One region of the Rhizobium sp. USDA 4016 genome, then DNA from elsewhere that is predicted to be linked to it. Evidence: riboswitches for the same ligand, from Rfam matches in the RefSeq annotation. Region 1 holds a riboswitch; each other region holds the start of a gene.

Region 1 (3,270 bases):
TGCGCTGAACATCGGGGCAGCAGGCCGCGTCCTGATCGACGGCAAGGCGTACGATATCGCGAAATACGATTGCCTATATATCGGCAAGGGCGCGGTGGACATCCGCTTCGAAAGTGCTGATGCCGGTAATCCCGCCAAGTTCTACCTCGTTTCGACGCCGGCACATCAACCGCATCCCACGGTGCTCTTGACGCGCGAACAGGCTCGGCATCTAACGTTTGGCGAAGCGGCAACTGCCAACAAGCGATCAATCTTCCAGTTCATCCATCCCGAGGTCTGCCAGTCCTGCCAGCTCACCATGGGACTGACGATGCTGGAGCCGGGCAGCATCTGGAACACCATGCCGAGCCACATCCATGACCGGCGCATGGAAGCCTACCTATACTTCGATCTCGATACCGATCAGCGCGTCTTCCATTTCATGGGCGAACCGCAGGAGACCCGGCACATGCTGGTCGCAAACGAGCAGGCGATCATCTCGCCTCCGTGGTCGATCCATTCGGGTGCTGGCACCAAGAATTACAGCTTCATCTGGGCGATGGCCGGTGACAACAAGAGCTTCACCGACATGGATCAGATCGCGATCGCAGATTTAAGGTAAGTCCAATGGCAAATCCATTTGATCTTTCCGGCAGCGTGGCCATTGTCACGGGCGCCAATACTGGCATAGGGCAGGGCATTGCGATGGCGCTTGCGGAAGCAGGTGCCTCGATTGCCGCCGTCGGCCGCTCGTCTATGGATGAAACCGAGGCGATGGTCACGGAGGCTGGGGCACGCTTCCATGCCATCAAGGCCGATCTTGGCACGATCGCGCCGGTAAAGCGTATCGTCGCCGAAACGCTCTCGGCCTTCGGTGCACTCGACATCCTCGTCAACAATGCCGGTATCATTCGCCGCGCCGATGCGATCGACTTCACCGAGGAAGACTGGGACGCCGTCATCGACACCAATCTCAAAACGGCCTTCTTCCTATCTCAGGCCGCTGGCCGCCACATGATCGAAAAGGGCAGGGGCAAGATTATCAACATCGCCTCGCTGCTGTCCTTCCAAGGCGGCATCCGGATTCCGTCCTACACGGCCTCGAAGAGCGGCCTTGCCGGCGTCACGAGGCTGCTTGCCTGCGAATGGGCAGGCAAAGGCGTCAACGTCAACGCCATCGCGCCCGGCTACTTTGTCACCAACAACACGACGGCGCTCCGCGAAGATCCGGACCGCAGTACCGCCATTCTGGCACGCATCCCGGCAGGGCGGTGGGGAGTGCCCGCCGAACTCGGCGGTGCGGCGGTGTTTCTCGCCTCATCGGCGTCCGACTACGTCCACGGCACCGTCTTGCCGGTCGACGGCGGGTGGCTGGCTCGCTGACTGCAAAGGAGGGTGAACTGAGCCGCTCGTCTTGACACCGGCGACACCCGACCTTAACCTTTGAACATTCACCAGGGGGGTCCCGGCAAGGGGCTGAGATACTGCTGTCGCGCGCAGTGACCCGTTGAACCTGATCCAGTTCATACTGGCGTAGGGACGGTGCGAGCGCTCGAAAGGCTTGGAATTCACGCGTGGAATCCATGCCGGCGTCTTTCCATCATTCCGGCTGAGGACTGGGTCTCCAATCACAACTTGGAGCCTCAAACCATGAATATTGCCGCAAAGACCATTACCCCGACCGTTACCACCGGCCCTTTGCCGGCATCCCGCAAAGTTTACGTTGCGGGAGATATCCATCCCGGAATTCGCGTGCCTATGCGCGAGATCAGCGTTCATCCGACCGCAGGCGAGCCGCCAGTCGCGGTCTATGATTCGTCTGGCCCCTATACGGTCGAGGGGGCCGATATTCGCATCGAAGAGGGCTTGCCTCAGCTTCGGCGCGACTGGGTGCTGGCCCGCGGCGACGTCGAGGCCTATCAGGGTCGCCACGTGCGCCCGGAAGACAATGGTTTTGCCAGCGGTGAGCGGCTGACGCCCGAATTTCCCGGCCAGCGCCAGCCGCTGCGGGCCAAGAACGGCAGGGCCGTCACCCAGCTTGCCTATGCGCGTGCCGGCATCATCACGCCGGAAATGGAATTCATCGCCATCCGCGAAAATCTCGGCCGAAAGGCACAAGGCGAGGCCATGGTTCGCGACGGCGAAAGCTTCGGTGCCCATATCCCCGACTATGTCACACCTGAATTCGTCCGGCAGGAAGTGGCCTCAGGCCGCGCGATCATCCCCGCCAACATCAATCATCCCGAGGCCGAACCGATGATCATCGGCCGCAACTTCCTGGTGAAGATCAACGCCAATATCGGCAATTCCGCCGTCACCTCGTCGATGGCCGAAGAGGTCGAAAAGATGGTTTGGGCGGCGCGCTGGGGTGCCGATACGGTCATGGACCTTTCGACCGGCCGCAACATCCACAATATCCGCGAATGGATCATCCGCAATTCGCCATTGCCGATCGGCACCGTGCCGCTCTACCAGGCGCTGGAAAAGGTCGAAGGCATTGCCGAGAACCTGACATGGGAGGTTTATCGTGACACGCTGATCGAACAGGCGGAACAGGGTGTCGACTATTTCACCATTCATGCCGGCGTGCGGCTCCACTATATCCCGCTGACCGTCAACCGGGTGACCGGAATCGTCTCGCGCGGCGGCTCGATCATGGCGAAGTGGTGTCTGCATCACCACCGTGAGAGCTTTCTTTACGAGCATTTCGAGGAGATCTGCGATATCTGCCGCGCCTATGACGTCTCCTTCTCGCTCGGCGACGGCCTGCGGCCGGGCTCGATTGCCGATGCCAATGACGCAGCGCAGTTCGCCGAGCTCGAAACCCTTGGCGAACTGACGAAGATTGCCTGGGCGAAGGACTGCCAGGTGATGATCGAAGGGCCAGGCCATGTTCCGATGCACAAGATCAAGGAAAACATGGACAAGCAGCTTGCCGTCTGCGGCGAGGCGCCCTTCTACACGCTCGGCCCTCTGACGACGGATATCGCACCCGGCTACGACCACATTACCTCAGGCATAGGGGCTGCGATGATCGGTTGGTTCGGGACGGCCATGCTTTGCTATGTCACGCCAAAGGAGCATCTTGGGTTGCCCGATCGGAATGATGTCAAGATCGGGGTCATCACCTACAAAATCGCAGCGCATGCCGCCGACCTCGCCAAGGGACATCCGGCCGCGCGTCTTCGCGACGATGCACTGTCACGCGCCCGCTTCGAGTTCCGCTGGGAGGATCAGTTCAATCTCTCCCTGGACCCGGAAACAGCCCGCAGCTTCCATGACGAAACGCTG
Region 2 (3,270 bases), 250 kb from region 1:
TCCTTCGTTGGCAGCTGGAACAGTTATATCCTGCCGCTGATCATGCTGAATTCGGAATCGAAATATCCGTGGCCGCTCGGCATCATGGTCTATCGTGGCGAGTATGGCACCGAATGGCAGCTGGTGCTCGCCTTCATCACGCTTACCATCCTGCCGACGGTGATCGTGTTCTTCGTCGCCCAAAAGCATATCATCGCCGGTCTGACCGCTGGCGCCGTGAAGACCTAAGCAGCCCTGTGCATCATGCCCAGAGCTGATGAAAATGCTGAACCGGACCGTGGCCCGAACCGACGCTGAGCGTGCCGGCTTTGGCAACGGCGGCAGCCAGGTAATCTTTGGCTGTAGCGACCGCGGCCTCGAGCGATCCGCCCTTTGCGAGTTCTGCTGCAAGCGCGCTCGAAAGTGTGCAGCCGGTGCCGTGCGTGTTCTTCGTCGGAACGCGTGGCGCTTCAAACCAGGTAATCCCGCTTTCGCTTACCAGGACGTCAGGGCTTTGCATCCCGCCAAGATGGCCGCCCTTTACGAGAACGGCAGAGGGACCAAGCGCACGCAGCTTTTCCGCTTGCCGCTCCATTGCATCTCGGGTCCCTGCGACCGGCTCTCCGAGCAGAGCGGCGGCTTCTGGCAGATTGGGGGTAAGAAGCGTTGCGAGCGGCAAAAGCCGGGTCTTGAGAAAGTCGATGGCATCAACATCAAGGAGGGCAGCACCTCCTTTGGCAATCATCACCGGATCGAGCACGATCGGTATGCCGCGGTGCGGCAAAAGGGCATTGGCGACAGCTTCGGCAATCGGTGCATTGGCGATCATGCCGATCTTCACCGCATCGACGCGGATATCGGCGAGGACCATGGCGATCTGCTCGGCGACGAAGTCAGCGGGAACTGCATGCACGCTGGAAACGCCCTGGGTATTCTGAGCCGTCAAGGCCGTCAAAACGGCCATGCCATAGGTGCCGCGCGCCGAACATGTTTTCAAATCGGCCTGGACGCCCGCGCCGCCCGAAGGGTCGGAGCCGGCAATGGAAAGAACGTTGCATATCATGCGCGTGCCTTTCGGATTGCGTCAGTAATGCTCGCGGCAGCCTGCCGCGGATCCGGCGTGCCACAGATAGCAGATACGACCGCGAGCCCCTTTGCCCCTGCCGCAAGCACATATTCTGCATGGGTCGCCTTGGGGCCGCCGATCGCGACCCCTGGTACGCGGCAGGCCCTCGCGCGCCTTGCCACGCCATCGATGCCGATCGGAGGCTTGTGATCCGGTTTTGTCGATGTGGCAAAGACAGGACCGATACCGGCATAGTCGACGATTGCCGGGTCGACGGCCGCGGCCAGTTCCTCGGTTGCCACCGAAAGTCCAAGGATCATCGATGATCCGATCTGTTTGCGCGCGTCGCGGGCGGCAATGTCATTTTGCCCGACATGCAGACCATCCGCGCCGATCGCGATCGCGGCCTTAACGTCGTCGTTGACGATCAAAAGGGCGCCGGTTTCGGCAAGCGCGGTCTTCAACGCCCGGCCAGTCTCAATCATGCTTGCCGTACCGGCATGTTTGTCGCGCAGCTGTATGATCGTTGCTCCGCCGGAAACCGCGGCGAGCGCCGTCTTGACCATGCCGATACCGGCGCACAGATCCGGGTCGAGGACAAGATAAAGGGAAAGATCGAAACGCTTCATCTCGATGTTACTCTTGCCGCAGCATCGAGTGCGGTTCCATCGAGCTGCGCAAGCGCGTCAAGGAGGCGCCATGAAAGGGAACCGGGCCTGATATTCATCGCGACGTAGTTGGTGATGCAATGCACGAGCGGCGGCGTCGCGCGCATGGCAGCGAAGAGTTGTCCGGGTGAAGTTCGTATCGGCATTTGCCCCTTTCTGGGCGGGGCAAATGCGCGGGGAGCCGGACTGAATAAGCAAGGCTCCGAGCGACTCCCTCCGCCAGCATTATCCGGTTCAGGTTCGAAGGGTACTTCTCAGCCCGTCTTGCAACGGACGCCCCTGTCTCTCATCGTGGTCTTCATTGCAGACAAATTTCTGTCTGTCACCCCTAAAAAAAGCATGGCTGATTGCCTGAAGTCAGATCCCGCTACCAACATCTGCCCTTCGAGAGCCTGATGGGAGAAAGGCGGGAATAAAGACGTTTTCATGCCGCTCCTTTGTCGAACTATGGCGGCTCCTTTTTCGGCAAGCGGCGGAGTTGCAAGCTTCGATGACGGCGATGACAAGAACGAGCCCCGACGCTCAATGCTCCGATATTTGTTGGGACGCTCCGGCGCGTTCGGCCGGAATGCACACCCACTCGTGGCGACTGCGATCATGTATTGCGTAATCGTTTTCGTTATATATTCTGGCTACATCGTCAAAATTCTCGGTAACTTCCACCACTATAAGTGGTCTTATATTCGCTAGACAGTGCGAACTACCGAGAAGCACATGGTGTTCGGCACTCTCCACATCTATCTTCAGCAGTGCCGGACGAAGGCCCGTCTCCCAAGAACGTGTCAAGCTGCATCATCTCGACCGTGACGGATTCCATCAGCGCATCGCTGAACGCATTTTCTCGGTTTTGTTCAAAATTTTTATAGTTTTTGTCCAATGAATTGTTCTGTCCCGACATGCCTTCTATCCAAAATTCCACGGGGCCATCGAGATCTCCACACGCGGGCTTCAACGATTTTAATGTTCGCAAAGCGCTCTGTATTGGTTTGAAGATACGGCAAATTGTTGGGCCCGGGTTCGAAAACGATAACAGTACCGTCATCGCCAACGATCTTTGCTAAATGAACCGAAAGATAGCCGATATGGCGGCCGAGCTCGAACGGTATCTCCGGGCTTTGCAAGCTCGGCAAGCGTCTTCATGATATGCGTCTCGCGGTGCTTCCCTTTGAACCAATATCCCCGATGTTTATAAAGGTTCAATCTTATGGGCGCATCGCGCCACCAATGATGGCGCACGACAATATCACGCGTTCCCCAGTGCGAAGGACATGGAGTGCAACTCGCCGCAGGGGCGGTATCTCGCCAGACTTCGCAGCGGCATCGTACGGTCTCCGATCGAAGATGTTTGAAGGACAGGCTCTCCAAGCTCGGAAGTTACTTCACTTTTTTGCGTTTTAGAATACCTTAAACCGACGGAGGCGTTGGCGATGAGCTTAAATGACGTTACATCGGCCGATAAAATCGATGAACGTGTAAGGGGGCATGGGCAACCTGCGGTCGCGACAATTTCGCAATCTTTGGAGTTATATGCATTTTTTGCTGCTATATTTCTATGCT
Region 3 (3,270 bases), on a different contig from region 1:
AGGTAGTGCGCGAGCGTATCCTCCAGATTGAGATCTTCGCGCTTCTGGTCGAGCGTTGCAATCTCGAGATTGGTCCCGAGCTTCACCGTGCCACTGTCCGGCGAAAGCTGTCCCGTCAGCATCTTCAGAATCGTCGTCTTGCCCGCGCCGTTTGGTCCGACCAGACCGATGCAATCGCCGCGATGGACGCGGATTGAGAACGGCTCAACAATTTGACGGTCATCGAAAGTCTTGGTGATCTTTTCCGCTTCGATCACCAGCTTGCCGGATTCCTGCGCATCGGACACCGCAGCCTGCACGGTCCCCTGCGGCCCCTTGTGGCCACGATGCTGCGAGCGCATGGTCTGCAACTCGCCGAGGCGGCGCATGTTGCGCTTGCGCCGAGCGGTTACGCCATAGCGCAGCCAGTGCTCCTCGCGTTCGATCGCCTTGCCGAGCTTGTGCTGCTCCAGTTCTTCCGCCTCGAGCACCTGATCGCGCCAGGCTTCGAAATGGGCAAAGCCACGGTCGAGCCGCCGCGACATACCCCGGTCGAGCCAGACGGTCGCCGTGGACACCTTTTCGAGGAAACGGCGGTCGTGGGAAATCAGGACCAGCGCGCTGCGGCTTTTCTGAAGTTCGCCTTCCAGCCATTCAATGGTCGGAAGGTCGAGATGGTTCGTCGGCTCATCAAGCAGGAGAATATCCGGTTCAGGCGCCAGCACGCGGGCAAGCGCTGCGCGTCGCGCTTCGCCGCCGGAGAGGTTCTTCGGGTCCTCTTCGCCAGTAAGGCCGAGATGCGAGAGGAGGTAGCTCACGCGATAAGGATCATCGCCCGGCCCAAGACCGGCTTCCGCATAAGCCTGCACCGTCTTGAAACCGGCGAAATCCGGAGCCTGCTCCAAATAGCGCACCGTCGAGGATGGATGGCGGAAAACCTCGCCCGATTGCGCTTCAACGATGCCGGCCGCAATCTTCAGAAGGGTCGATTTGCCCGACCCGTTACGGCCGACCAGACAGATCTTATCGCCCGGCTCGACCTGCAGGGCCGCGCCGGCCAAGAGAGGCGTTCCGCCGAAGCTTAGGAAGATATCGTCGAGTTTCAGGATGGGAGGGGCCAAAAATCAGACTCCGGAAAAATCATAAGGGCGGGCCAGGACAATCGCCCGGCCGCTGCCGAGCGTAAAACGAACCTTGCCTTCCGCGACGTTGGAAATGGTGCGCGAGGAGCCGAAGGGCAAATGAAAATCGATGAGCGGATACCGGGCATTCTCGATGTAAAGACCATGCAGTTCGCTGAAGCCGGACACCGAAAACAGGCTGTTCCTCGGTAAATCGAGCTCAATTTTACCAGCGAGAAGCGGCACGGCCTCCTCCGTTCCGGAAGTCAACAGAATGTCGAAACCCTGTTCGGCAAGGCTGACGGCGTAAAGCAGGAGCTGCAGCGCGTGGTCCGAGCGCTCGCCACTGAGCGCACCGGCAAGGACAAGTCGCCGTGCGCCGCGCGCAATCGCCTCCGACACGGCGATTTCACCATCCGTTGCGGCCTTGGCGGCCGGGTAGGGCTGTTTCGGGACATGCGGAAATGCGTCCTCCAGATCCGGCGGCGTCGAGTCGAAATCCCCGACCCAAAGCTCCGGCACCACGCCAAGCGCTGCTGCATGCCGCATACCGCCGTCGGCGGCGATGAAGCGGCTGCCTGAAACGGCAGAACGCAGGCGCTCGGTCAGGGCGAGTTCGCCGCCGAGCAGGATCGTGAAAGTGGATTGGCTCATGGCATTGCCCATAGCGCAAAGCAGGGGCCAAGGGAAAGGGGCTACGGTCAGCGCGCTTCGCCCTTGTCATAAAGCCTTCATGGCGATACATCTGCCGACGCTCTAACGGGGTGCCTGGATGTCCGCAAGGATACCGGCTGAGAGGCATCGAGCCAACCCGCGGAACCTGATCCGGTTAACACCGGCGGAGGGATTAGACGCGTGACATTCGGCAACGCCCTTTTCCCCTTCAAAAGAAACTCAAGAAGGAGGCGCACCATGTCCGGCCGCACATCGATCATCTCTTCGCTGACCGCAGCATTTTTCGCCGCGACGCTCGGCTTGTCTGCCGCGCACGGCGCGGAAAAGACGCTCACCATATACACTTACGAAAGTTTCACGTCCGAATGGGGACCCGGGCCGAAGGTCAAGGACGCTTTCGAGAAGACATGCGGCTGCACGGTCAATTTCGTCAGCGTCGCCGATGGCGTCGCCCTGCTTTCGCGCTTGAAGCTCGAGGGAGCTTCCACCAAGGCTGACGTCGTCCTCGGTATCGACACGAACCTCGTCACCGAAGCCAAGGAGACCGGCCTGTTCGACGCAAGTGGCGTCGATGTCGGCGCGCTGAAGGTGCCGGGCGGCTTCGTGGACGATGTCTTCGTTCCCTACGACTACGGTCACTTCGCGATCATCTATGATACGCAAACGATCAAGGACCCGCCTCAGAGCATGAAGGATCTGGTCGAAGGTGATCCTTCGCAGAAGATCGTCATCGAAGATCCGCGAACCTCGACGCCGGGCCTCGGCCTGCTGCTCTGGGTCAAATCCATTTACGGCGACAAGGCGCCGGAAGCCTGGGGCAAACTCAAGAACCGCATCCTGACGGTCACGCCCGGCTGGTCCGAGGCCTATGGCCTGTTCACCAAGGGCGAGGCGCCGATGGTGCTGTCTTATACCACATCCCCTGCCTATCACATGGTGACTGAGAATACCGATCGCTACCAGGCCGCAGCCTTCTCGGAAGGCCACTATATCCAGATCGAAGTCGCGGGCCTTTTGAAGAATGCGCAGGACAAGGATCTTGCCCGCGACTTCCTGAAATTCATGATAACGCCCGGCTTCCAGGATACCATCCCGACGAACAACTGGATGATGCCCGTTTCCGCAACCTCCAAGCCGCTGCCGGATGCCTTTAGCAAGCTCGTCAATCCGGCCAAGACCTTCCTGATGAGCTCCGACGAGGTCGCCAGAAGCCGCAAGGCCTGGATCGACGAGTGGCTTGCGGCGATGAGCATGAACTGATGCTGCAGACCGCAGCCGAACGGCAGCGTGCATTGACCGGCGGGGCGATCAGCCTCGCCGCCGTCACGTTGTTTGTCGGACTTGCAGCGTTCTCGTTGCTTTTTGCCGGAGGCGGCGCTGCCATCGTCGGCATTCTTTTCGATCCTTATATTCTGCGTGTGCTGCGCTTCACGCTGCTGCAGGCGCTGCTTTCGACCGCACTTTCCATCGTCTTCGCGATTTCGGTCGCACGCGC

The links. Region 1 has a riboswitch for thiamine pyrophosphate ahead of thiC (phosphomethylpyrimidine synthase ThiC). Riboswitches for the same ligand answer to the same signal wherever they lie in the genome.
Region 2: another riboswitch for thiamine pyrophosphate. It lies ahead of ACZ9DP_RS08490 (hydroxyethylthiazole kinase); the one in region 1 lies ahead of thiC (phosphomethylpyrimidine synthase ThiC).
Region 3: another riboswitch for thiamine pyrophosphate. It lies ahead of thiB (thiamine ABC transporter substrate binding subunit); the one in region 1 lies ahead of thiC (phosphomethylpyrimidine synthase ThiC).

What each region holds. Positions count from the first base shown of each region.
Region 1 is NZ_JBWCCY010000002.1:1,294,938-1,298,207, forward strand. Features, by position in the region: gene kduI (5-dehydro-4-deoxy-D-glucuronate isomerase) at 1-601, shown strand, start outside; gene kduD (2-dehydro-3-deoxy-D-gluconate 5-dehydrogenase KduD) at 607-1,362, shown strand; TPP riboswitch at 1,426-1,537, shown strand; gene thiC (phosphomethylpyrimidine synthase ThiC) at 1,630-3,270, shown strand, end outside.
Region 2 is NZ_JBWCCY010000002.1:1,547,969-1,551,238, reverse strand. Features, by position in the region: gene ACZ9DP_RS08505 (carbohydrate ABC transporter permease) at 1-228, shown strand, start outside; gene thiD (bifunctional hydroxymethylpyrimidine kinase/phosphomethylpyrimidine kinase) at 242-1,042, opposite strand; gene thiE (thiamine phosphate synthase) at 1,039-1,674, opposite strand; partial or broken gene ACZ9DP_RS08490 (hydroxyethylthiazole kinase) at 1,764-1,859, opposite strand; TPP riboswitch at 1,908-2,004, opposite strand; gene ACZ9DP_RS08485 (FkbM family methyltransferase) at 2,236-2,499, opposite strand; gene ACZ9DP_RS08480 (O-antigen ligase family protein) at 3,141-3,270, shown strand, end outside.
Region 3 is NZ_JBWCCY010000004.1:4,195,690-4,198,959, reverse strand. Features, by position in the region: gene ACZ9DP_RS36500 (ABC-F family ATP-binding cassette domain-containing protein) at 1-1,100, opposite strand, end outside; gene ACZ9DP_RS36495 (thiamine diphosphokinase) at 1,104-1,754, opposite strand; TPP riboswitch at 1,851-1,964, shown strand; gene thiB (thiamine ABC transporter substrate binding subunit) at 2,013-3,035, shown strand; gene thiP (thiamine/thiamine pyrophosphate ABC transporter permease ThiP) at 3,035-3,270, shown strand, end outside.